Regions from separate parts of the Erwinia sp. Eh17-17 genome, predicted to be linked through region 3. Evidence: predicted binding sites of a transcription regulator. Region 3 holds the regulator's gene; each other region holds the start of a gene.
The links. Region 3 encodes PhoB, which activates phosphate uptake and scavenging genes when phosphate is short. Its sites were predicted from a motif close to CTGTCATAAAACTGNCNNAT; they were not measured.
Positions count from the first base shown of each region.

Region 1: a site for PhoB is predicted at 3,752-3,771, ahead of phnC (phosphonate ABC transporter ATP-binding protein). Genes of this name have one in related genera too.
Region 2: a site for PhoB is predicted at 5,228-5,247, ahead of glpT (glycerol-3-phosphate transporter). Genes of this name have one in related genera too.

Region 1 covers NZ_JBDFQT010000001.1:411,438-418,962, reverse strand. Annotated here, with positions in the region: gene phnE (phosphonate ABC transporter, permease protein PhnE) at 52-936, opposite strand; gene phnE (phosphonate ABC transporter, permease protein PhnE) at 936-1,802, opposite strand; gene phnD (phosphonate ABC transporter substrate-binding protein) at 1,865-2,788, opposite strand; gene phnC (phosphonate ABC transporter ATP-binding protein) at 2,846-3,694, opposite strand; gene ABEH87_RS01790 (hypothetical protein) at 4,047-4,565, shown strand; gene ABEH87_RS01785 (cytochrome c) at 4,814-6,202, shown strand; gene ABEH87_RS01780 (cytochrome c) at 6,232-6,585, shown strand; gene ABEH87_RS01775 (FAD-binding oxidoreductase) at 6,599-7,525, shown strand, end outside.
Region 2 covers NZ_JBDFQT010000012.1:55,884-63,408, reverse strand. Annotated here, with positions in the region: gene ABEH87_RS20400 (dienelactone hydrolase family protein) at 192-1,028, shown strand; gene metE (5-methyltetrahydropteroyltriglutamate--homocysteine S-methyltransferase) at 1,084-3,357, opposite strand; gene metR (HTH-type transcriptional regulator MetR) at 3,484-4,422, shown strand; gene ABEH87_RS20385 (DUF1456 family protein) at 4,554-5,027, shown strand; gene glpT (glycerol-3-phosphate transporter) at 5,393-6,739, shown strand; gene glpQ (glycerophosphodiester phosphodiesterase) at 6,758-7,525, shown strand, end outside.
Region 3 covers NZ_JBDFQT010000002.1:834,344-841,868, reverse strand. Annotated here, with positions in the region: gene ABEH87_RS09390 (DUF799 domain-containing protein) at 1-147, shown strand, start outside; gene ABEH87_RS09385 (AAA family ATPase) at 190-3,549, opposite strand; gene sbcD (exonuclease subunit SbcD) at 3,546-4,769, opposite strand; gene phoB (phosphate response regulator transcription factor PhoB) at 5,106-5,795, shown strand; gene phoR (phosphate regulon sensor histidine kinase PhoR) at 5,819-7,132, shown strand; gene ABEH87_RS09365 (PstS family phosphate ABC transporter substrate-binding protein) at 7,152-7,525, shown strand, end outside.

The sequences.
Region 1 (7,525 bases), on a different contig from region 3:
GTTCGTTTTCATCACCCCGCCGCAGGCGGGGCGATCGCTGCCAGCGGCAAATTATTTTTCCTGACCAAATAACGGCACCGGCTGCCCGCTGATATAGCGTTTGCGCAGCTTCGCAGAAATATGGTCCATGATCATCACAATCACTACCATTACCAGGGTGATAAACATCACCACATCCCAGTTCCACAGGCGCATGTTTTCGGCATACACCAGTCCAATCCCTCCCGCGCCCACGAAGCCCAGCACGGCGGCCGAACGGGTGTTCGACTCAATCTGGTACAGGCTCAGCGCGAGAAAACTGGGGAACGACTGAGTGAAGATGCCGTAACGGTGTTTCTGCAGGCTGTTCGCCCCCACCGCATTCAGCCCGCGCCCCGGTGAACGCTCCACCGCTTCATGACCTTCGGCATACAGTTTCCCCAGCAGCCCGACGTCCTGCATGATGATTGCCAGCACCCCGGCCAGCGGCCCCATACCGACCGCACGCACGAAGATCAGCCCCCAGATCGCCATATCAATGCCGCGCAGAATATCCAGCAGGCGGCGGACCACCAGCGCGACGGGACGCAGCAGCGGCGTGGCCATCACGTTGCGTGCTGCAAGGAACGAGAGCGGCAGCGCCAGCAGCGTCGCGGTGATCGTCCCGGCGAACACAATCGCAATCGTGATGAAAATCTGACTGAAATAGTAAGCAAACGGCCAGTTCGCCACGTCATGCCAGACAAACATGCGCATAAAATAGTGCGCCAGCTGGCCCAGGCCAACGGTCAGCTGCTGCCAGCTGATACCAAACTGAGTAAAGAAAAATACGTAATAGAGCACAATGGCCGCGGCAATCAGCCCGATGCGGCGCAGATAAGCGCGCTGGATGGCAAACAGCGCCTGATGCTGCTGTTTCATGCCATCCAGTTTGTCACTGCCAGTTAATCCGATCATCAACGGTTTCCTTCCACCACGCGTCGGCGTACCCGCCCGGATAACATATCCAGCAGCGAAACCACCACAATAATCAGCAGCAGCGTCATGCTGACCTGATCGTAACGATCCAGCTTGATGTTGGTCATCAGCTCCTGGCCAATCCCCCCCGCTCCAACCAGCCCGAGGATCGTGGACTGGCGAAAGTTCACCTCGAAGCGCATAAAACCATAGGAGAGGAACACCGGTTTCACCTGCGGCCACAGCGCAAAACGCATACGCTGCAACGACGATGCGCCACAGGAGGCGAGGCCGCGCACCGGTTTATCCGAGGCGCTTTCAATCGCCTCATAGAACAGTTTGGTCAGGCTGCCGATGGTGTGCAGCGCCAGCGCCAGAAAGCCGGGGATCACCCCGATGCCAAAGGCCATCACAAACATCACCGCCCACGCCAGCTCCGGCATGGTGCGCAGGAAGGCGACGGCGGTACGAATAGCAAAACTGACGGCGCGCGGCGTCTGGGTATTGCTGGCGGCAAAAAAGGCCAGCACCCCGGCGACCATCACCGACGCCAGCGTGGCGGCCAGCGCCAGCTGTAACGTTTCCCAAATCAGCGGCAGCTGAATATGCAGACGATACCCCCAGTAGGCCAGCGATCCTTCTGTATGGCTGTCGGCAAACAGCTGGGAAACGTGAAGTACCGGGACGGTTTCGGCGAGGTAGTCGAAGAAGTTTGGCAGTGACACCCAGATGGTGTGCAGATTAAATTCAGCCATATGGCCGGAAGCCAGGTACAGCGCCAGCAGCGTCAGCGACCACAGCAGCGTATCGCGCTTCTGTCTGCCACGAACCTGCTGGTAATAGCGTTCAAAATCGGGATGTGTCATGCGGATACCTGAGTCAAGGGCCGGCAGTCGCCAGCCCTTATCAGTGGAGAAAATAGCGGTGATTAACGGGCTTTGGTCAGCGCGCGTTTCATATCAATAATCGCCTGGTAGTCAGCCACAGTGGCCGGGCCGATATGCTGTGCGCCACCTACGGCTTTGACGAAACAGCTGTGATGTTCGGTATCCAGCTTTTTAATCGCGCTGACCAGCTTCGCTTTAAAATCAGCCGGCAGCTTGTTGCTGACCAGCACCGGGCCGTTCGGGATCAGCGGCGACTGCCAGATAATGCGGATTTTTTTCATCAGGTCCGGATTACCGGCGCGGATCATACGGGTGAATGCGCCGCTGGTGTAACCGGTGTTGTAATCACCGATCATTGAAGCCCAGGTCACGGCACCCTCAAACTGACCGTTCAGCACGCCGAGCACATCCTGCTCGTGGCCGCCGGAGAAGGTCACGCTGGAGAAGTGGCCGTTGTACTTATCGTCCACCGTGCCGCCGAACTCTTTCTTGAAGCTTTCATTCGGGATCAGGAAGCCGGAGGTAGAATCCGGGTCAGCCATGCCGAATGATTTGCCCTTCAGGTCGGCCAGGGTTTTGTACGGGCTGTCGGCTTTTACCACCACCACGGAGTGATAACCGCGTGATTTATCGGCGTCGTCCACCACGATCCCCACGACATCGACCGCTTTCGGGTCGTTGATGTAGACCGAAGCATAGGAGGAAGGGGACATGCTGAGCACCATGTCCACTTTGCCGCCAATCAGGCCCTGGATCACGCCAGAGTAGTCAGACGAGTTACGCAGTTTTGTATCAACATTCAGCTCTTTGTCGAAGAAGTCTTTCACGCACTGGTTATCACCAATCTGCTGCGTGGCATTCTGGCCGCCAAGGATACCTAAATTCAGTTCTTTTGGTGCGTCGGCGGCAGACACGTTGGCTGCCATCACACTACTGATTACCGCTGCGAGAATGATTTTTTTCATTGCTGAGTTCCGTGTCCCATAAAAGTGTTATTGCCCCAAAGACCGGCTGTTGCTCAGTCAGGAATGGAGGTTTTCGTTCAGTTGAGAAATTTCGTCGCCGTACAACAAATGCAGGAGATCGTCGGTCAGTTCTGACGGGTGTCCGTCAAACACAATGCGGCCCTTAGCGATGCCAATGGCGCGCGTACAATACTCTTTCACCAGCTCTACCGAGTGCAGGTTGACCATCACGCTGATGCCGTTATCACTCACCTGACGCAGTACGTCCATGATGCGGCGGGTGTTTTTCGGGTCGAGGGAGGCGACCGGCTCATCCGCCAGTAAAATTTTCGGGTTCTGCATCAGCGCACGGCAGATCGCCACGCGCTGCATCTGCCCGCCGGAAAGATTTTCCGCGCGCTGCAGCGCCTGCGGCAGCATATTCAGCCACTCCAGCAGACCGATAGCGCGGGCGCGGTCTTCATCGGGGAAGATTTTAAAGAAAGATTTCAGCGTCGAGGTCTGGCTCAGACGGCCCAGCAGGACATTGGTCAGCACATCCAGACGCGGCACCAGGCAGAAATCCTGGAAAATCATGCCGCACTCACTGCGCCACTGGCGCATCTGCCGGGTGTTCAGCTCAACGATGTTCTGCTGCTTACCATTCTCGTGAAAGTTGAGGATCTCGCCTTCGCTGGCCGGAATCGTCCCATTCAGCACATGCAGCAGGGTCGATTTCCCTGCACCGCTGCGGCCAATTACCGCCACCAGCTCGCCGGAATGCAGATCAAAGTTAATATCGTGCAGGACGCGATTCTGCGTACCGTAGGATTTCCCTAAGCCATTAACCGACAGCACTTTCGGGCGCAGCGCTGCCTGCGGGGCCGTCTGATGCTGGGGGGCAATCTTCAATAATGCCTGTGCCATATGTTTACCAAAGTCAGGTTGCGCGTTATCCGCTGTGCGCCCTATTAACCATGTGTGCAATGAAAGTTTAATGACAACGGGGTGATGGAAAAATGACAGGCTGAAATACTCTCAGCACCCGGAGTGATAAGCACCTATTGTCAAGAAGGGGTTTAGCGCAGGTGAATAAGGTGGACGTGCGCATACTGCCCAGGAAATGGACAACATTTTTTAATCATGGGTAATTAAGGATGAATAACATGACAATACCCGTTTATTTATGGCTAAAGGATAAGCGCCAAACCGCCGGGCCATGCCTCAGAAGGCTGTATCATTATCGGAAATACCACACGTAACCGTATCTGGTCATCCGGTGACAGGGCAGTTGAGTGGTGGAATGATACGCGCCATATTTATGTTTTTGTTTATTTTTATTCCCAACTTAGTTTTTGCTACTCCCTATTCAAATTGGGCGAATCTCATTCAAAATATTTCCTCAGGGGACCAACATACATTGGAAGAATTATCCGAAACTGTGATACGCATTAATCACTCTTTTAGCGACTCACAATCGATAGAGTTCGTAGAGGCAATTGGTTTTGCACTAATCAAAAACCCTCTTACAACACTAAACTCAACAAATAAGTTAGTTAACAACAAAGATGTTCTGGTCCAACGCTACGATACTGGAACTGTATGCTCACTCCCTCTCATCATGGAGTACTCCAAAAAATCCACGCTGCTCTACTACAAGCTTGCCTCAGAATCGTTGAAAAAAGCAGGTTTACCCGCCAGAGAGTGCCTCAAAAATATGCAAGCCTCCTTTGAGGAAGTGGAATCGGAAGAGGAACGGGGCACGATGAAGTGGGGGGAAAAAGAGTTCACGCCATAGATCTGCACAACCACACTCATTTTATTGCCAGAAAACACCTAAAACTGCCCGTTCAGTATTAAAACGCCATTCACCTCCCAGAGGGGGAATTTACATTAGTGCAATAAATCATAATTTATCCAGGCACGTTGCGGCTAAACTCATGGCACAGCAATAACAGACAATCCCGCAGGAAAAATATCCTCACTTTCTGTCTGACTGAAGTATTGCAATATTAAAGCCTGTGGCTACTAAGGAAGATCATACGTATGAAAAACAGGATGTTGTCTGCCCGCAATCATAGCGGGTTAAGTCATCAGAGTCGTTCACGAAAAGTTCGCTGGATTAAAATCGCCATTATTCTTCCGCTAGCTGCTGTTTTCATTGCCTGGGGAGCAACGCTGGTCATCCCTGCCCCTGCCAGCTCGCAGAAAACCTTACTCCCTCCCGCTGACCCTGAACAGATTCAGCGCGGTGCGTATCTGGCTCGCGTCGGCGACTGCATTGCCTGCCACAGCCGGGCCGGAGAACCGCCGTTCAGTGGAGGGGTGGCTATCGCCTCACCGATTGGCGGGATGGTTCCGCCCAATATCACCCCGGATAAACAGTTTGGCATCGGTCACTTCAGCTACGCTGACTTTGACAATGCCGTCAGATACGGCATTCGTAAAGATGGATCCACGCTCTATCCGTCGATGCCCTGGCCCTCTTACAGCCGTATTTCGCAGCAGGATATGCAGGCGCTCTACGCGTATTTTATTAACGAAGTAAAACCCGTGCCGCAGGCCAGCGCTGAAAACACCATCCCGTGGCCGCTGTCGCTGCGCTGGCCCATGACCTGGTGGCGCTGGTTCTTTGCGCCAGAAAGCGGCCCGGTATTGCAACACACGCCGGACGACCCGGTGCAGCTGGGGGCGTATTATGTCACCGGACTGGGGCATTGCGGCGCCTGCCATACCCCGCGCGCCATCACCCAGCAGGAAATGGCCTATGACGACCCTTCAGGAACAGACTACCTGTCGGGCGGGCAGGTCATTGACGGCTATGCCGCGCCGTCTTTACGGGGCGAACTGCGCTCCGGTCTGGGAATGAGCCATAGCAATGAGCTGGTCGAACTGCTTAAAACCGGCGTCACGGACAAAACAGCGACCTTTGGCCCGATGTCAGAGGTGGTCACCAATTCAACGCAATATATGACGGAGCACGATCTTCAGGCCATCGCCACCTATCTGCGCACCCTGTCTCCGGCCGTTACCCAGTCTCAGCCTTATTACACGATGAAGACCTATACCGCCTTCAGCAAGGGAGATGTGTCCAGACCCGGCGCTGAAATCTATTTAACACACTGTTCAGCCTGCCATTTAACCAACGGACTGGGTTATCGCAAAAAATTCCCGGCGCTGGCGCTGAATTCTGCTGTTAACAGTGCCGATCCTGCCGGGTTAATCAGCATCGTGCTGAACGGTGGCACCCAGGCTGAAAGTGCATTGTCGGGGCCCGGCTATGCCATGCCGGGCTTTGCCGGACAGTTAAGCGATCGGCAGATTGCCGACGTCGTGAGCTTTATCCGTTCATCCTGGGGAAATGAATCTGCGCCCGTTGCGGCATCCGCCGTCAAGACGTTGCGAAAAAATGGCCCCTCCGCCGCAACGAAATAAATTCAGATTATCGACAAAAAGGAGTTTTAATGAAAATCAGAATCCCCCGCGCGCGCCTCAGCTCTCTGCTATTCGTCGCGGTCATCAGCGCCGCCCTGCCCGCTATCGCTGACGCGACGGATGAATATCCCCCCGGAACGGTAAACCAGCTGGCGAAAGCCAACAGCTGCATGAGCTGCCACGGCCCTGGCGGCATCAGCCAGTCACCTGAATGGCCCAATATTGCCGGTCAGAAAGCCCCCTATTTAGAAAGTCAGCTGAATGCCTTTCGCGATGGCAGCCGGAAAAACGGCATGATGGAAAACATCACCAAAAATCTGACGGCAGCCGATATGAAACAGCTGGCGAAATATTTCAGCGAGTTACCTGTTGAAAATAAATAAAGCCGAGGGTGATATGAATAAACGCTCTGTAACGCGTCGAAGTGTACTGAAAACCATAACCGCTCTGGGTGTTGTCGCGTCCGGCTGGCTCAACCCGCTGCTCAGCTTTGCCAGAGAAAGTAAACCCGACCTGCTACAGCCCTTTAAGGGCATTCTGGTCTGGCGGTCGGATCCCGCCTGGCTCCGCTGGTTCTGGGGAATGACGTGGTACAGCATCAAGCCGCGCCGCTTTCCGGCGGTGATCGCACAGCCGCAGGACGCCGGGGACATTCAACTGCTTCTGGCCTATGCGGCACAGGCCGGGCATCAGGTCGCTCTGCGCAGCTCCGGGCATAACATTACCCACTCACCGCTGCGTCATAACGCAGTGACAATCGATTTATCCCTGTTTAATACCATCGACATTGATGCCGGTTCAAAGACCGCCTGGGCAGGTCCCGGCGTGTTCAGCCAGCAACTCAATGAGGAAACTTTTCAGCACGGGCTGGTGTTCCCCGGCGCGCACACCGGGTTTGTCACGCTGGGCGGGTTTCTGCTGGGCGGCGGAATGGGCTGGAATATGCCCGCCTACGGAATGGGATGTGCATCGGTGCTGGCTGCCGAACTGATGCTGGCCGATGGCCGCATCGTCACCGCCTCGGCCACGGAAAACCCCGATCTCTTCTGGGCTATACGCGGCGTTGGCCCCGGTTTTTTTGCCGTGGTGCTGCGTTATAAACTCCAGCTGCATCCGGCACCGGCCGCGGTGATGAACACATTTTATTTCCCGCTGGACCGCCTGGGTTCCGCCATTGAAGAGGTTCTGACGCTGCTGCCCGCCAATAATCAACGGTCGGAAATCCTGGGGGCGCTCGGCAGGTTCTCGCCCCCCGGTACGCCTGCCGCAGAACAGCGCTGGCACTATGTGCTGAACGTTATCTCGTTTGGCGCAACTGAAGAG
Region 2 (7,525 bases), on a different contig from region 3:
GAAAATTACATCAGTTGCACCATAAAAGGTGACACCCATCACACTTAACTATTTGATGCCGTCACTTTGACACAAGTTGCCCTGTGGTTCAGCCTTATCAGGTGATAAAGAGATATCCTCATTCAAGTTCTGACCCATCGCATTCCTGGCTATATTTAGCAGATTGCATAAGTGCCTGCACGGAGAGGACCATGAAAACTGAAGATAACATGACTCAAGAACTGAGCAACAAGGGCTTCGCGCCTGCAACACTTCCTACTGCAGCCACCACAATCACCACTGACAGCGCTGATATTCTTTCGGGCGAGACCTCCATCCCTACTCAGGGCGAGAATATGCCTGCTTTCCATGCTAAGCCGCGTCACGCCGATGGGCTGCTGCCGGTGGTGCTGGTGATCCAGGAAATTTTTGGCGTTCATGAGCATATCCGGGATGTCTGCCGTCGTCTGGCGGCTGAGGGTTACCTGGCCGTTGCCCCTGAACTCTATTTCCGTCAGGGCGATCCCGCTGATTACACCGATATCCCTACCTTATTCAGCGAGCTGGTGAGTCAGGTGCCTGACAGCCAGGTGCTGGCCGATCTCGATCACGTCGCAAACTGGGCATCCCGTCACGGCGGAGATATGCGCAATATGGCCGCGACGGGTTTTTGCTGGGGAGGACGGATAACCTGGCTGTATGCGGCACACAATCCGCAGTTGAAAGCCGCCGTGGCCTGGTACGGCAAGCTGGTGGGTGAAAAAACCATGAAGCAGCAGAAACAACCGGTCGATATTGCGGTAGACCTCAACTCTCCGGTGTTAGGGCTGTATGGCGGTAAAGATGACAGCATTCCGCAGGAGAGCGTGGAAACCATGCGTCAGGCGCTGCGTGCGGCGAATGCCAGTGCAGAGATTATTGTTTACCCTGATGCCGGGCACGCCTTTAATGCTGACTATCGCCCGAGCTATCACGCAGAGTCAGCGCGCGATGGCTGGCAGCGGATGCTGGCGTGGTTTAAACAGTATGGCGTTGCGCCAAAAGCATAAAAAAAGGGGCGCGTTGCGCCCCTCATCACGACGACAATATCAACAACACAGAGAATTACGCTGGCTGAGCGTGACGCAGGTTCTGCGCCGCTTTTACCATGTTTGCCAGAGCCTGACGGGTTTCTGTCCAGCCCCGCGTTTTCAGACCGCAGTCCGGGTTAACCCACAGACGTTCAGGCGGGATGCGCTGTGCCGCTTTCAGCAGCAGCGCTTCTATCCACTCCACGGCAGGAACGTTTGGCGAGTGAATGTCATACACGCCGGGACCCATTTCATTCGGATATTCGAACTCTTCAAACGACTCCAGCAGTTCCATATCTGAACGTGACGTCTCGATGGTGATCACGTCAGCATCCAGTGCGGCAATCGAATCCATGATGTCATTGAACTCGCAGTAACACATGTGGGTATGAATCTGGGTGTCATCCCGCGCCACAGCGGCATTCAGACGGAAGGCATCTACCGCCCACTCCAGATAAGCAGCCCAGTCGCAACGATGCAGCGGTAAACCTTCACGCAGTGCCGGTTCGTCGATCTGAATGATACCGATACCCGCTTTTTCCAGGTCTTCCACTTCGTCACGCAGCGCCAGGGCTATCTGTCTGGCGATGATTTCACGCGGCACATCTTCACGCGGAAACGACCAGCACAGGATCGTTACCGGGCCTGTCAGCATACCTTTAACCGGTTTGTCAGTCAGGGACTGAGCATATCGGGCCCATTCGACGGTGATCGCTTTCGGACGACTGATATCACCGATGATGACCGGGGGTTTCACGCAGCGTGAACCGTAGCTCTGCACCCAGCCGTTCTGCGTGAAAATGAAACCATCAAGGTTTTCACCGAAATATTCCACCATGTCGTTACGTTCGGCTTCCCCATGAACCAGGACGTCCAGGCCTAAACGTTCCTGCTCCGCGATGGCCTGCTTAATGTGTTCAGCGATGCCGGTACGGTAGTGGCTGCCATCCAGGCGCCCCTGTTTGAAATCAAGTCGCAGACCGCGGATCTCGGGGGTCTGTGGGAAAGATCCAATCGTCGTGGTTGGCCACGCCGGTAGCTGGAAACGCTGGCGCTGAGCCTTCGCCCGAACCTGATAGTGATTGCTGCGCTGGCTGTCTCTGGCGGTGATCCCTGCCAGACGCCGGGCGACTGCGGCATTGTTCACGCGGGTGGAGTGCTGGCGCGCGCGCACCGGCGCGCTCCAGGCTTCCAGCGACACCGGGTCATTATTGTTCAGGGCATCGGATAACAGTGAAAGCTCGGCACACTTTTGCAGAGCAAAGGCAAACCAGCTCTTCACTTCCTCATCCAGGCGGGTTTCTACGCTCAGGTCGATTGGGCTGTGCAGCAGTGAACAGGAAGAGCCGACCCACAGCTGCTTACGTGTGGTCAGCAGCGGTTGCAGGCGCTCAAACCAGCGGCTGAGATCGGCGCGCCAGACGTTACGGCCGTTGATCACACCGACGGACAGCAGCCAGTGTGCCGGCAGTTTGCTGTTCAGTGCAGTGATGTCATCTTTGCCGTGAACCAGGTCAACGTGCAGGCCCTGCACCGGCAGTGCGGCAATGGTATCCATGTTCTGACCAATGCTGTCGAAATAGGTAGTCAGCAGCAGTTTGCACTTGCCCTGTAACGCATCACAGGCCGGTTTAAAAGCAGCCAGCCACTCGGCGGGCAGTTCCAGTGCCAGCGCTGGTTCATCGAGCTGCACCCATTCAATATTGCGTTTCGCCAGTTCATCCAGCACCTGCTGATAAACCGGCAGGATATCGTGCAGCAGGCTCAGACGGTCAAACGGCTCCCCTTTCACTTTGCCAAGCCACAGGTAAGTCACCGGCCCCAGCAGCACAGGTTTCACTTTATGACCCAGTGCCAGCGCTTCATCCACCTCATCCAGCAGTTGGGTCCAGCTCAGTTTAAACTGCTGGCCCTGAACGAATTCCGGCACCATGTAGTGATAGTTGGTGTTAAACCATTTGGTCATTTCTGCCGCCGCAGCAGGTTCACCGGTCGGTGCACGACCACGGCCCAGGCGAAAAAGAGTATCAAGGTCAACTGAGCCATCTTTATTCTGGTGGCGCGCCGGAACGTTACCCAGCAACAGACTGGTAGTCAGTACGTGATCGTACCAGGCGAAGTCTCCGACCGGCAGCAAATTCACGCCCGCCTCTTTCTGCTGTTGCCAGTGGCGGGCACGCAGTTCGCGGCCGGTGGCCAGCAGTTCTTCCTGGGAGCTGTTACCCGCCCAGTAGCTTTCCTGCGCTTTTTTTAACTCGCGACGCAGACCAACGCGGGGGAATCCGAGAATATGGTTCAGAATAGTCATCAGTTGTGCCTCGTTAATTAATCTTTGCCGACGCATTTAGCCATCCAGATGTTTACACCGCTATCTTGTGCAGGTACTGTATTATCCACAAGCGCAAAATATTCACTGTCGATGTGAAGGACTCTCATGATCGAACTTAAACACCTGCGCACGCTGCAGGCACTGCGGACGACCGGTTCGCTTGCGGCAGCGGCGGCTCAGCTTCATCAAACGCAATCCGCGCTGTCTCATCAGTTCAGCGACCTGGAGCAACGTCTCGGTTTCCGACTGTTTGTGCGTAAAAGCCAGCCGCTGCGCTTCACGGCCCAGGGCGAAATTTTGCTGCAGCTGGCGGAACAGGTATTGCCGCAGATCCAGCAGGCATTACAGGCCTGCCACGAACCGCATCAGACAACACTGCGCATCGCTATTGAATGCCACAGCTGTATCCAGTGGCTGACGCCTGCGCTGAACAACTTTCGTCAGAGCTGGCCGCAGGTGATGATGGATTTCAAATCGGGTGTGACCTTTGACCCGCAGCCTGCCCTGCAGCAGGGAGAGCTGGACGTGGTGCTGACCTCGGATATCCTGCCGCGTAGCGGGCTGTTCTATGCACCGATGTTTGATTTTGAGGTGCGCCTGGTGCTGGCTCCCGACCATCCGCTGGCGCAAAAAGCCCATATCTCACCGGAGGATCTGGCCCGCGAGGTACTGATGATCTATCCGGTCCAGCGTCAGCGACTGGATATCTGGCGGCATTTTCTGCAGCCAGCCGGCATCAGCCCGACGCTGAAAAGCGTGGACAATACGCTGCTGTTGATTCAGATGGTGTCGGCACAGATGGGGATTGCTGCGCTGCCACACTGGGTGGTGGAGAGTTTTGAACATCAGGGGCTGGTGGTCACCAAAACGCTGGGTGATGGCCTGTGGAGCCGCCTTTATGCGGCAGTGCGCGATGGTGAACAGCGCCAGCCGGTGACGGAAGCCTTCATCCGTTCTGCGCGCCAGCATGCCTGCGATCATCTTCCCCGCGTGCGCGATGCGTCACGGCCAGGCATCCCGCATCCTTCCGTCAGTCATCCGTAACGCCCTCGCCGCCAGCCTCGTGCTGGCATCATAAAAGCCATTGAGGTGAACGTCCCGCTAACGCAGATGCAGCCTGAGGGACGAAGAGTTATACTGCGCCCACTGCAATTGTTTCACTACAGAGAGTTACTATGACCAATAATGATGTCCTGCGCAGCGTGCGTTACATGCTGAATTTAAGCGATGCAAAAGTTGTAAGCATTCTGGCGCTGGCAGAGAGCGAAGTCACCGAAGCCGAAGTACACAGCTTCCTGAAAAAAGAGGATGAAGCCGGTTTCCGCCCCTGCCCTGACGTCATCATGGGTTACTTTCTCAATGGCCTGATTTTTGAACGTCGCGGTAAAAGCGAAGAGGCCCCTGCGCCATCCATTGAACGTAAGATGACCAATAATATTCTGATGAAAAAGCTGCGTGTGGCTTTTGATCTGAAAACGACCGACATTCTGGAATTGTTGAAAAGTGCCGATTTTGCGGTAGGACAGTCAGAGATTGGCGCTATCTTCCGTAAACCGGGGCATAAAAACTATCGTGAGTGCGGCGATCAAATCCTGCGTAATTTCCTGAAAGGTCTGACGATGAAAATTCGTCCTACTAAGCAAGCCTGAACCCCCGCTTACCGATTAACGTCAGCTGCTGGCGTTAATCCCTGTTTCCCTCTCCAAATGCAAAACCTTCCTTTTAGAACATAAACACTCACCAAACGAAATCCAGATTATCTGTATGGTTTTCATTTTGTGATACTAATCACGCTTCATAGTTTCAATGCGAAAATAAATCACCATTATGTGATGGCAATATAGCCATTTCGTCATAAAACTGTAACATTTGCGCCCTTCTTCACAGTCACTATTTTTGATAACGACTACGCTATGCGCGAAATAGAACATTTCACCCTGTCATCGCCGGGTAATGCCTCTTTTGTGCGCATTCGGTGCCGGATGTCATTCTTTCGAGCCATTGGGAGTCCTTAATGCTTAGTTTTTTCAAACCTGCTGCACATCAACCACGCGTTGATGACAGCCGCGTTGATCCGTTATATCGCAAGCTTCGCTGGCAGATATTTCTCGGCATATTCTTCGGCTATGCTGCTTATTATCTGGTACGTAAAAACTTCGCCCTGGCGATGCCCTACCTGATTGAACAGGGCTTTTCGCGTGGCGACCTGGGTTTTGCGCTTTCCGGTATTTCTATCGCCTACGGTTTCTCAAAATTCATTATGGGCTCGGTTTCTGACCGTTCCAATCCGCGTGTCTTCCTGCCTGCCGGGCTGATCCTTGCCGCTGCGGTGATGCTGTTTATGGGCTTCGTCCCGTGGGCAACGTCCAGCATTATGGTGATGTTTGTTCTGCTGTTCCTGTGTGGATGGTTCCAGGGTATGGGCTGGCCACCGTGCGGTCGAACCATGGTGCACTGGTGGTCACAGAAAGAGCGTGGCGGTATTGTTTCCGTGTGGAACTGTGCGCACAACGTCGGCGGCGGTATTCCCCCGCTGCTGTTCCTGCTGGGAATGGCCTGGTTTAATGACTGGAAAGCCGCGCTATATATGCCTGCTTTTGGCGCCATTCTCATCGCAATTATTGCGTTTGCTCTGATGCGCGACACGCCGCAGTCGTGCGGGCTGCCGCCGATTGAAGAATATAAGAACGACTACCCGCCGAACTACGATGAAAAGCATGAAGAAGAGCTGACCGCTAAGCAGATCTTTATGCAGTACATTCTGCCCAACAAACTGCTGTGGTATATCGCCCTGGCCAACGTGTTTGTTTACCTGCTGCGTTACGGCATTCTCGACTGGTCACCGACCTACCTGAAAGAAGTGAAACACTTCACGCTGGATAAGTCGTCGTGGGCCTATTTCTTCTACGAATATGCCGGTATTCCAGGCACGCTGCTGTGCGGATGGATGTCGGACAAAGTATTCAAAGGTAATCGCGGCGCGACCGGTGTGTTCTTTATGGTGCTGGTCACCATCGCCACTGTGGTGTACTGGATGAATCCGGCAGGGAATCCTGGCGTGGATATGGCCTGTATGATGACGATTGGCTTCCTGATTTACGGCCCGGTGATGCTGATTGGTCTGCATGCCCTGGAGCTGGCGCCGAAGAAAGCGGCGGGAACTGCAGCAGGCTTTACCGGTCTGTTTGGCTATCTTGGGGGTTCTGTTGCCGCCAGCGCTATCGTCGGTTACACCGTGGATTACTTCGGCTGGGATGGCGGCTTCATCATCATGATTGGCGGCTGTGTGCTGGCGGTTATTCTGCTGACCATGACCATGTTAAGCGAGAAAAAACATAAGCAGCGGCTGAGCGCGCTCTAATCAGGAAGGGTTATTATGTTGAAAAATATTATCGCCACCTTATTACTGACCACCTCTCTCGCGGCGACAGCCGCGAGTACCTCACCGATTGTCATTGCGCATCGCGGGGCCAGCGGTTACCTGCCGGAACATAGCCTGCCAGCTAAAGCGATGGCCTATGCTCAGGGCGCTGACTACCTTGAGCAGGATCTGGTGATGACTAAAGACGATCGGCTGGTGGTGCTGCATGACCATTATCTCGATCGCGTCACCGATGTCGCCACGCGCTTCCCCCAGCGCGCGCGCGCCGACGGGCGCTATTACGCCATCGACTTTACGCTGGCCGAGATCAAAAGCCTGGCGTTCACCGAAGGCTTTGAAATTAAAAACGGTAAAAAGGTCCAGACATTCCCCGGACGTTTCCCGATGGGTAAGTCCGACTTCCGTGTGCATACCTTTGAAGAAGAACTGGAGTTTATCCAGGGTCTGAACCACTCCACGGGTAAAAACATCGGTATTTATACCGAGATTAAAGCCCCGTGGTTCCACCGTAAAGAAGGCAAGGATATCTCTGCGAAGGTGCTGGATGTTCTGAAGCAGTATGGCTACAGCGGTAAGAACGATAAGGTCTATTTACAGTGCTTTGACTACAACGAAGTGAAGCGCATCAAAACCGAGCTGGAACCACAGCGCGGGATGAACCTGAAGCTGGTACAGCTGATCGCCTACACCAAATGGGATGAAACCCAGGAGCAGCGTGACGGCAAGTGGGTGAACTACAGCTATGACTGGATGTTCAAGCCGGGC
Region 3 (7,525 bases):
ACCGCTGCGGTGAAGCAGATTTCTAACAATATCGCGGATAAAAGCCACGATATCGCCATCATCGCCGGCGCGACGATGCTGACCGCCGACGGCCGCAACGGAAGTATTCTGCCCGGCCCGCGCGCCAGACTGAGCAGCGCGCAGTAAGACGCAGAGAAGGGGCGGTCGCCAGCGATCGCCCCTGATTGATTAAGGCTGCGGAGTTTCCAGCCTGCTGTAACCCAGCCCGTTAATCTTCTTCACCCTGATCTGCACCGGAATACGCTCCTTCATCGCCTCAACGTGACTGATCACCCCAATGGTTTTGCCACTGGCATTCAGTGCATCCAGCGCATCCAGCGCGCTGTCCAGCGTCTCTGCATCCAGCGTGCCGAACCCTTCATCCAGGAATAATGACTCGATGCGGGTTTTATGGCTCACCAGGTCAGAAAGTGCCAGCGCCAGCGCCAGGCTGACGAGGAAGCTTTCGCCACCGGAGAGCGTACGCGTGTCGCGCTGGGCGTCGGCCTGCCAGGTATCGATAACCTGCAACTCCAGCGCCTCCTGGGATTTACGCTGTAACAGGTAGCGGCCGTGCAGGCGGTTAAGCTGATTGTTGGCCAGCCACACCAGGTGATCCAGCGTCAGCCCCTGTGCAAAGCGACGGAACTTATCCCCCTCTTTCGAGCCGATAAGCTGGTTCAGGTAGCTCCAGTCTTCCAGCTGCTGCTCATTGGCGGCGATTTCTGCCAGCAGCGTCTGCTGGCGGCTGCGGCGTTCGCTGTCATCACGCAGCTGCTGACGCAGCTGCCCCTGCTGGCCGGCCAGTTCACGCAGCTGCTGATTCAGAACAGCGAGCTGGCCTTCCAGCTGCGCCTGGCGGGCGGGAAGGTCGTCATAGTGACCCGCTTTGGCTACCGCTTCATCTAAATGTGATTGCAGAGTAATCAACTGCTCACTGAGTGATTTATGCTGTCCGGTCAGGGTATTTATCTGGTCCTGCTGCTGCTGCCACTGTGACTGACTCTGGCGTACCGCCTGCTCATGCTGCTCCGTCTCTGCGCGCAGCTGCTGCTGCGCCACTGCGACATCGCGATCGCCAAACAGCGACTGGCGTTGCTGCTGGCGCTGATTCAGGGTTTCCTGCTGCTGTTGTCGCCGCTGGTCGAGGGCATTCAGATGCTCCTGCTGCTGTCGGAGATCGTTATCCAGCGCCTGCTGGCGGCTGGCGAGCGTCGCCAGTTCCGGCACCAGCGCCGCCAGCGCATCGCTGTTGTGACGCCACTGTTGCCACTCGGTTTCGCGCTGCTGTAGCCAGCCCTGATAGTCGCCGTCCTGCGGCAGCGTCAGGCCCAGCGGAGCGACGCCGTCAGCCAGCGCTTCGCGCAGCTGACGGGCGCGCTGTTCGTCCTGTTCCCGCTGCTGCTGCTGTTCGCCCAGGGTTTTTGCGGCGGCGCTGAGCTGCTGCTGCTGAAGCTGGATCTGCTGCTGTAGCTGCTGCCACGCCTGCTGCTGCTGGTAGAGCACCTCTTTCAGCTGCTGGCAGTGACGCAGCGCCTGCTCCAACTGCTGTAGTTGCTGTTGCAGCGCGCTTTCCTGGCGATCCTGCTGTGTCAGCCACTCGCTGGCCTGCGGGTGTTCATCCGGGCTGAGGGTCAGCCCGAGCAGCGCCGTTGCGCTCTGCCACTGCTGCTCCAGCTGCTGCGCCTGGCGGTTGAGCTCCGCCGCTTCCTGCTGCTGACGTTCGTCGAGCTGCTGCAGCTGTCTGAGCTGCGCGGCGCAGGCGCTGCCATCGTCTTTCAGCTTTTCAACTTCGCGCTTTAACCCTTCCAGCCGCTGCTGGTTTTCCGACAGCTCCAGCGCCTGATATTCCTGCACCGCAGGATGCGTTTCTGAACCGCAGAGCGGGCAGGGCTGACCGGCTTCCAGCTGTGCCCGGTGCTGCTCCAGGTCGGCAATCCGCCGCTCCAGCTCACAGCGTTTTTCCAGGTCCTGCTGATGCTGGTATTTCTCTTTCCAGGCGGCACGCAGCGTAAGTAACTGCTCACTGTTTTGCTGGATCTGCTGTGCCAGCGCCTGGCGTTCCTGCTGTAAGCGGCTCCGGCGCGTCGTCAGCTGTTGCCACTGGGGCAGCAGGGTGGCCAGCAGCAGACGCTGCGGCCGCTGGCGTCCCGCCTGGTCCAGCGCGGCGCGCAGCGCCTCTTCCGGGTGCTGCTGCTGCAGCGGGGCCAGCACCTGCTGTGCCTGAGCCAGCCCCTGTTCGGCGGCAGTGAGCTGCAGTTGCAGCGGAGCCTGCTGCTGCTGAAGCTGCTGGCTGGTCTGTTCCAGCTGCTGGATCTGCAACTGCTGATCCTGTACCCGCTGGCATAATGCCGTCAGTGACTGCTCACTTTCCTGCTGCTGGCGGAAGCGTTCACGCCACAGGGAAAGGTGCTCACCGTAGTGCTCAAACTGCGGATGTGCGGCACGCCAGTCGCTCAGCTGTTGCTGCTGTGCCTGCTTATCCTGCTGAAGTTGCTGGTTTTTTACCCCTTCCTGCTGGCGGGTGGTAAGCAGAAGTTGGTGTTCACTTCGCTCACGCTCCAGCTGTTGCAACTGTTCACGCAATGTATTGAGCTGCAAATCCAGCGGCAGCACCTGATCCGCTATCAGCGTTTCCTGCTGTAAACGCAGCGCCTGATGCTGTTCCCGGGCCTGCACGACGTCCTGCTGCTGGCGGGCAGCGGCGGCCAGGGCCATGTGCCCTTTTTCTGACTCTTCATCCAGCTGTTTCAGGCGGGCGATCAGCTGCTGTTTATCCCGCTGCAGCCGCTCCACCTGCTGCAGATCCTGCATTTTTTCCTGCTGCTGTTGCTGCTGTGAAGTGAGTACCTGCTCCTCTGCTACCAGCTGTTCCAGCCGGGCATTCAGGGTTTGCTGTTGTTCTTCACTCAGCAGTTCCATGCCGCCAGCCTGGGCGCGCAGCGTATCCAGCGTGACCTTCGCCTGCTTGTGACGTTCAAACACCGCGGCCGACAGACGGCCGTAGATTTCGGTGCCGGTCAGCTCTTCCAGCAGCTCGGCGCGCTTGTTGGCATCGGCGTTGAGAAAGGCAGCAAACTGCCCCTGTGACAGCATCATTGATTTGGTGAAGCGCTCGAAGTCCAGACCGGTGAGGCTGGCAATCATCTCCAGCTTGTCTTTGACCTTGTCGGCGACGATCTGGTTATCATCACAGCGCGCCAGTTCAACGCGCGGTGCCTGCAAGTTCCCGTCGGCGGCCCCGCGCGCGCGGTTCTGGCTCCAGAAAGCGCGCCATGCGATGCCCTTCACCTCAAACTCCACTTCCGCCAGACACTCGGCGGTATCGCGCGTCATCAGATCGTTCTGAGACTGGGTGATACTCTTCAGGCGTGGCGTTTCGTGATACAGCGCCAGGCAGATGGCGTCCAGCAGCGTGGTTTTTCCGGCGCCGGTCGGTCCGGTAATGGCAAACAGTCCGTTGCTGGCGAATGGTTCCGCCGTAAAGTCAATTTTCCATTCGCCTTTCAGCGAGTTGAGGTTTTTAAAACGCAGGGTCAGGATCTTCATTGTGGCTGTTCCTCATGGCGCACGGCCTCCAGCGTCTGCGCAAACAGCGCTCTGGCTCTCTCCTGACGATCTGGCTCTTCCACCTCCTGCGCCAGGCGGCGGGAGAAGACCTCTTCAACGCTTAATTCGCTCAGCGTTTCATTGTTCTGGCGGGCGATCACCTGCTCACGCTGCTCGCGGCTGCGGCGCAGCAGCACCACCTCGACCGGCAGTTCTGCCGTCAGCTCCTGGATGCGGCGCTGTAATTCGCTGAGATACGCGTCAGTGACAATCTCAATATCCAGCCAGATCGTTTTACCGTCGGTGTCGGCGTTCAGCGCCGCCAGCTGCTGTTCGATCTGCGCCAGCGAGCCTTTGATCATCTGCATCGGCTGGAACAGCGGGATCGGCAGGGCTTCGGCTGACACGAACCTGCCGTCGCGGAAATCGACCTGAAACACGCTTTTCGCTTTGCCCAGTTCGTCGAAGCTGAGCGGGATTGGCGAACCGCTGTAGCGAATATGATCGCTGTCGGCAATGCGCTGGGCGCGATGGATATGCCCCAGAGCGATGTAGTCAGCCGGAGGGAAGCAGTCGGCGGGGAAGGCGTCCAGCGTCCCGATATAGATGTCGCGCACGGCGTCACTTTTTGTTACGCCCATGGTGGTCAGATGCCCGGTAGCGATCACCGGCAGCGTCAGGCCCAGCGCCGCGCGCTGCGTCAGCGCTTCCTGCCAGCAGCGCTGATAGTGTTCGGTAATGGCTTCCAGCAGGCTTTGCTGTTTTTCGCGCCCTGACTGCCCGCTCTGGCTGCGCAGAATATCGCGCGGACGCAGAAAAGGAATGGCGCACAGCAGCGCGCCCGGCGAGCCATCGCGCTTGTTGAGCAGCAGCACCTGCTGGCGTACATCTTCGCTGGCGGCGGCGATCACCCTGGTATTCAGGCAGGCCAGCAGCTCGCGTGACTCGTTCAGCATCGCCACCGAATCATGGTTACCGCCCAGCACCACCAGCTGGCAGCCGGTTTGCTGCAGTTTCACCACAAAGCGGTTATACAGCTCGCGCGCGTAGCTCGGCGGCGAGCCGGTATCAAAAATATCGCCTGCCACGATAATCGCATCGGCCTGCTGCGCTTCCGCCTGCTCCAGCAGCCAGTCAAGAAAAGCCTGGTGCTCGGCCGCCCGGCTTTTGGTATAAAAAAACTGGCCGAGATGCCAGTCAGCGGTGTGGAGGATGCGCATATAACGTCCTGTCAGCAGAAAAACGTGAGCCTGATTATAAACACTTCATACTTCAAGTTGCATGTGCGTTGGCGGCCCCGGTTCACACTGTCATAGCGTTTTTTGTGCTCCGGGGGATGATGGGGCCCATCACCGTGACGCACCCTGCGGGTCAGCGTTTGCCGTCTTCCGGTCACTCAAAATATTTTGGGTATTAACAGGATTAACCGATCGCGCTTCATCTTTTTAAATCATGCTGAATTTCAGGGGGTGCTTTTTTCATAAAAGTGTCATAAAACTGACGCATAATGGCGCCGCATATCCCCGTGAAAGCCGTCAACAGCCGCAGGAGTAATAATGCCTAAGCGCATTCTGGTAGTGGAAGATGAAGCACCAATCCGTGAAATGTTATGTTTCGTTCTGGAACAAAATGACTACCAGCCGATTGAGGCCGAGGATTATGACAGTGCAGTAAATCTGTTGATTGAGCCCTGGCCAGACTTAATTCTGCTGGACTGGATGTTACCCGGCGGTTCCGGCATCCAGTTTATTAAGCACCTGAAGCGTGAAGCCATGACCCGTGATATTCCGGTGATGATGCTGACCGCGCGTGGCGAAGAGGAAGACCGCGTGCGCGGCCTGGAAGTGGGCGCCGACGATTACATTACGAAACCGTTCTCGCCAAAAGAGCTGGTGGCTCGTATTAAGGCCGTGATGCGCCGCATTTCACCGATGGCGGTGGAAGAAGTGATCGAGATGCAGGGCCTGAGCCTGGATCCGTCATCACACCGCGTCATGTCCGACACCCAGCCGCTGGAAATGGGGCCGACCGAGTATAAGCTGCTGCACTTCTTTATGACCCACCCTGAACGTGTCTACAGCCGTGAACAGTTGCTAAACCATGTCTGGGGAACTAACGTTTACGTCGAAGATCGTACCGTAGACGTTCACATTCGTCGATTGCGTAAAGCGCTGGAGCTGACCGGGCACGATCGTATGGTGCAGACCGTTCGCGGAACAGGTTATCGTTTCTCTGCACGCTATTGATTGTTCGCGCTGGAGTCTGAACCGTGTTGGAACGCCTCTCCTGGAAGAGATTATTGTCTGAGCTGCTGCTCGCCAGCCTGCCCGCGCTGATTTTGGGGCTGCTGGTGGGTGGGCTGCCCTGGCTGCTGTTAGTCTCAGTGCTGTGCGTACTGGGTTTTCATTTCAACAATTTACTTCGACTTTCTCACTGGCTGTGGGTTGATCGCAGCATGACGCCTCCCAGCGGGCGCGGCAGCTGGGAACCGCTGTTTTACGGCCTGTATCAAATGCAGGCGCGTAACCGCCGCCGCCGCCGTGAACTCGGTCATCTGATTAAACGCTTTCGCAGCGGGGCGGAATCGCTGCCCGATGCGGTGGTACTGACGACCGAAGAAGGCACTATTTTCTGGTGTAATGGCCTGGCACAGCAGATGCTGGGACTGCGCTGGCCGGAAGATAACGGCCAGAACATCCTTAACCTGCTGCGTTACCCGGAGTTTACCCGCTATCTGCGCCAGCGTGATTTCTCACGTCCTCTGACGCTGGTCCTCAACAGCCACCGCCATCTGGAATTTCGCGTCATGTCTTACACTGAAGGACAGTGGCTGCTGGTGGCGCGCGATGTCACCCAGATGCACCAGCTGGAAGGTGCGCGGCGAAACTTTTTTGCCAACGTCAGCCATGAACTGCGCACGCCGTTAACCGTGTTGCAGGGTTATCTGGAGATGATGAACGATTCCGTGCTGGAGGGCAGCCTGCGTGATAAGGCGCTGCACACCATGCAGGTACAGACCAAACGCATGGATAGCCTGGTAAAACAGCTGCTGACGCTGTCGCGCATTGAAGCGGCCCCGGCACTGGATTTACAGGAAAAAGTTGATGTGCCGATGATGCTGCGGGTGTTGCAGCGTGAAGCGGAGACGCTGAGTAACGGGCGTCATGATATTCACTTCCATACTGATCCGCATCTGCGCGTCTACGGTAACGATGAGCAGCTGCGCAGCGCGATCTCAAACCTGGTGTATAACGCGGTCAACCACACGCCTGACGGCACGCGTATCGATGTCAGCTGGCTGCGCAGCAGTCAGGGGGCGCAGTTTAAGGTCAAAGATAACGGACCGGGTATTGCGCCGGAGCATCTGCCACGCCTGACGGAACGCTTCTACCGCGTTGATAAGGCACGTTCGCGCAATACGGGCGGCAGCGGGCTGGGGCTGGCCATCGTGAAACACGCTCTGAGCCATCACAATACCCGGCTGGATATCAGCAGTACGCCCGACAGAGAGACCTGTTTCAGCTTCCAGCTGCCACCAAGGTTGATTGTTAGTGCTGAACTGGCTGAGAATGCGCTGCGTTAAGTCTCACGGAATTCGTTAAATGAAAACGTTAATCGCTCTGGTATTACTGCTGGTCAGTTCCCAGGCCCCGGCGAAAGAGGGCATGCTGGCAGGCAACCTGACCAGCGTGGGCTCTGACACGCTGGGTAACCTGATGGCGCTGTGGGGCGAGAGTTTTAATCGTCAGTATCCTGGCGTCAATGTGCAGATCCAGGCGGCCGGTTCATCCACGGCACCGACGGCGCTGGCGGCCGGGGCGGCTCAGCTCGGGGCCATGAGTCGCCCGATGCAGGCTGTCGAACGACAGCTGTTTGAAGACAGCTACGGTTACCCACCGCTGGCGGTGCCGGTTGCAATGGATGCGCTGGTGGTGGTGGTGAATGAGGATAATCCGCTCACCGGGCTGAACGCGCA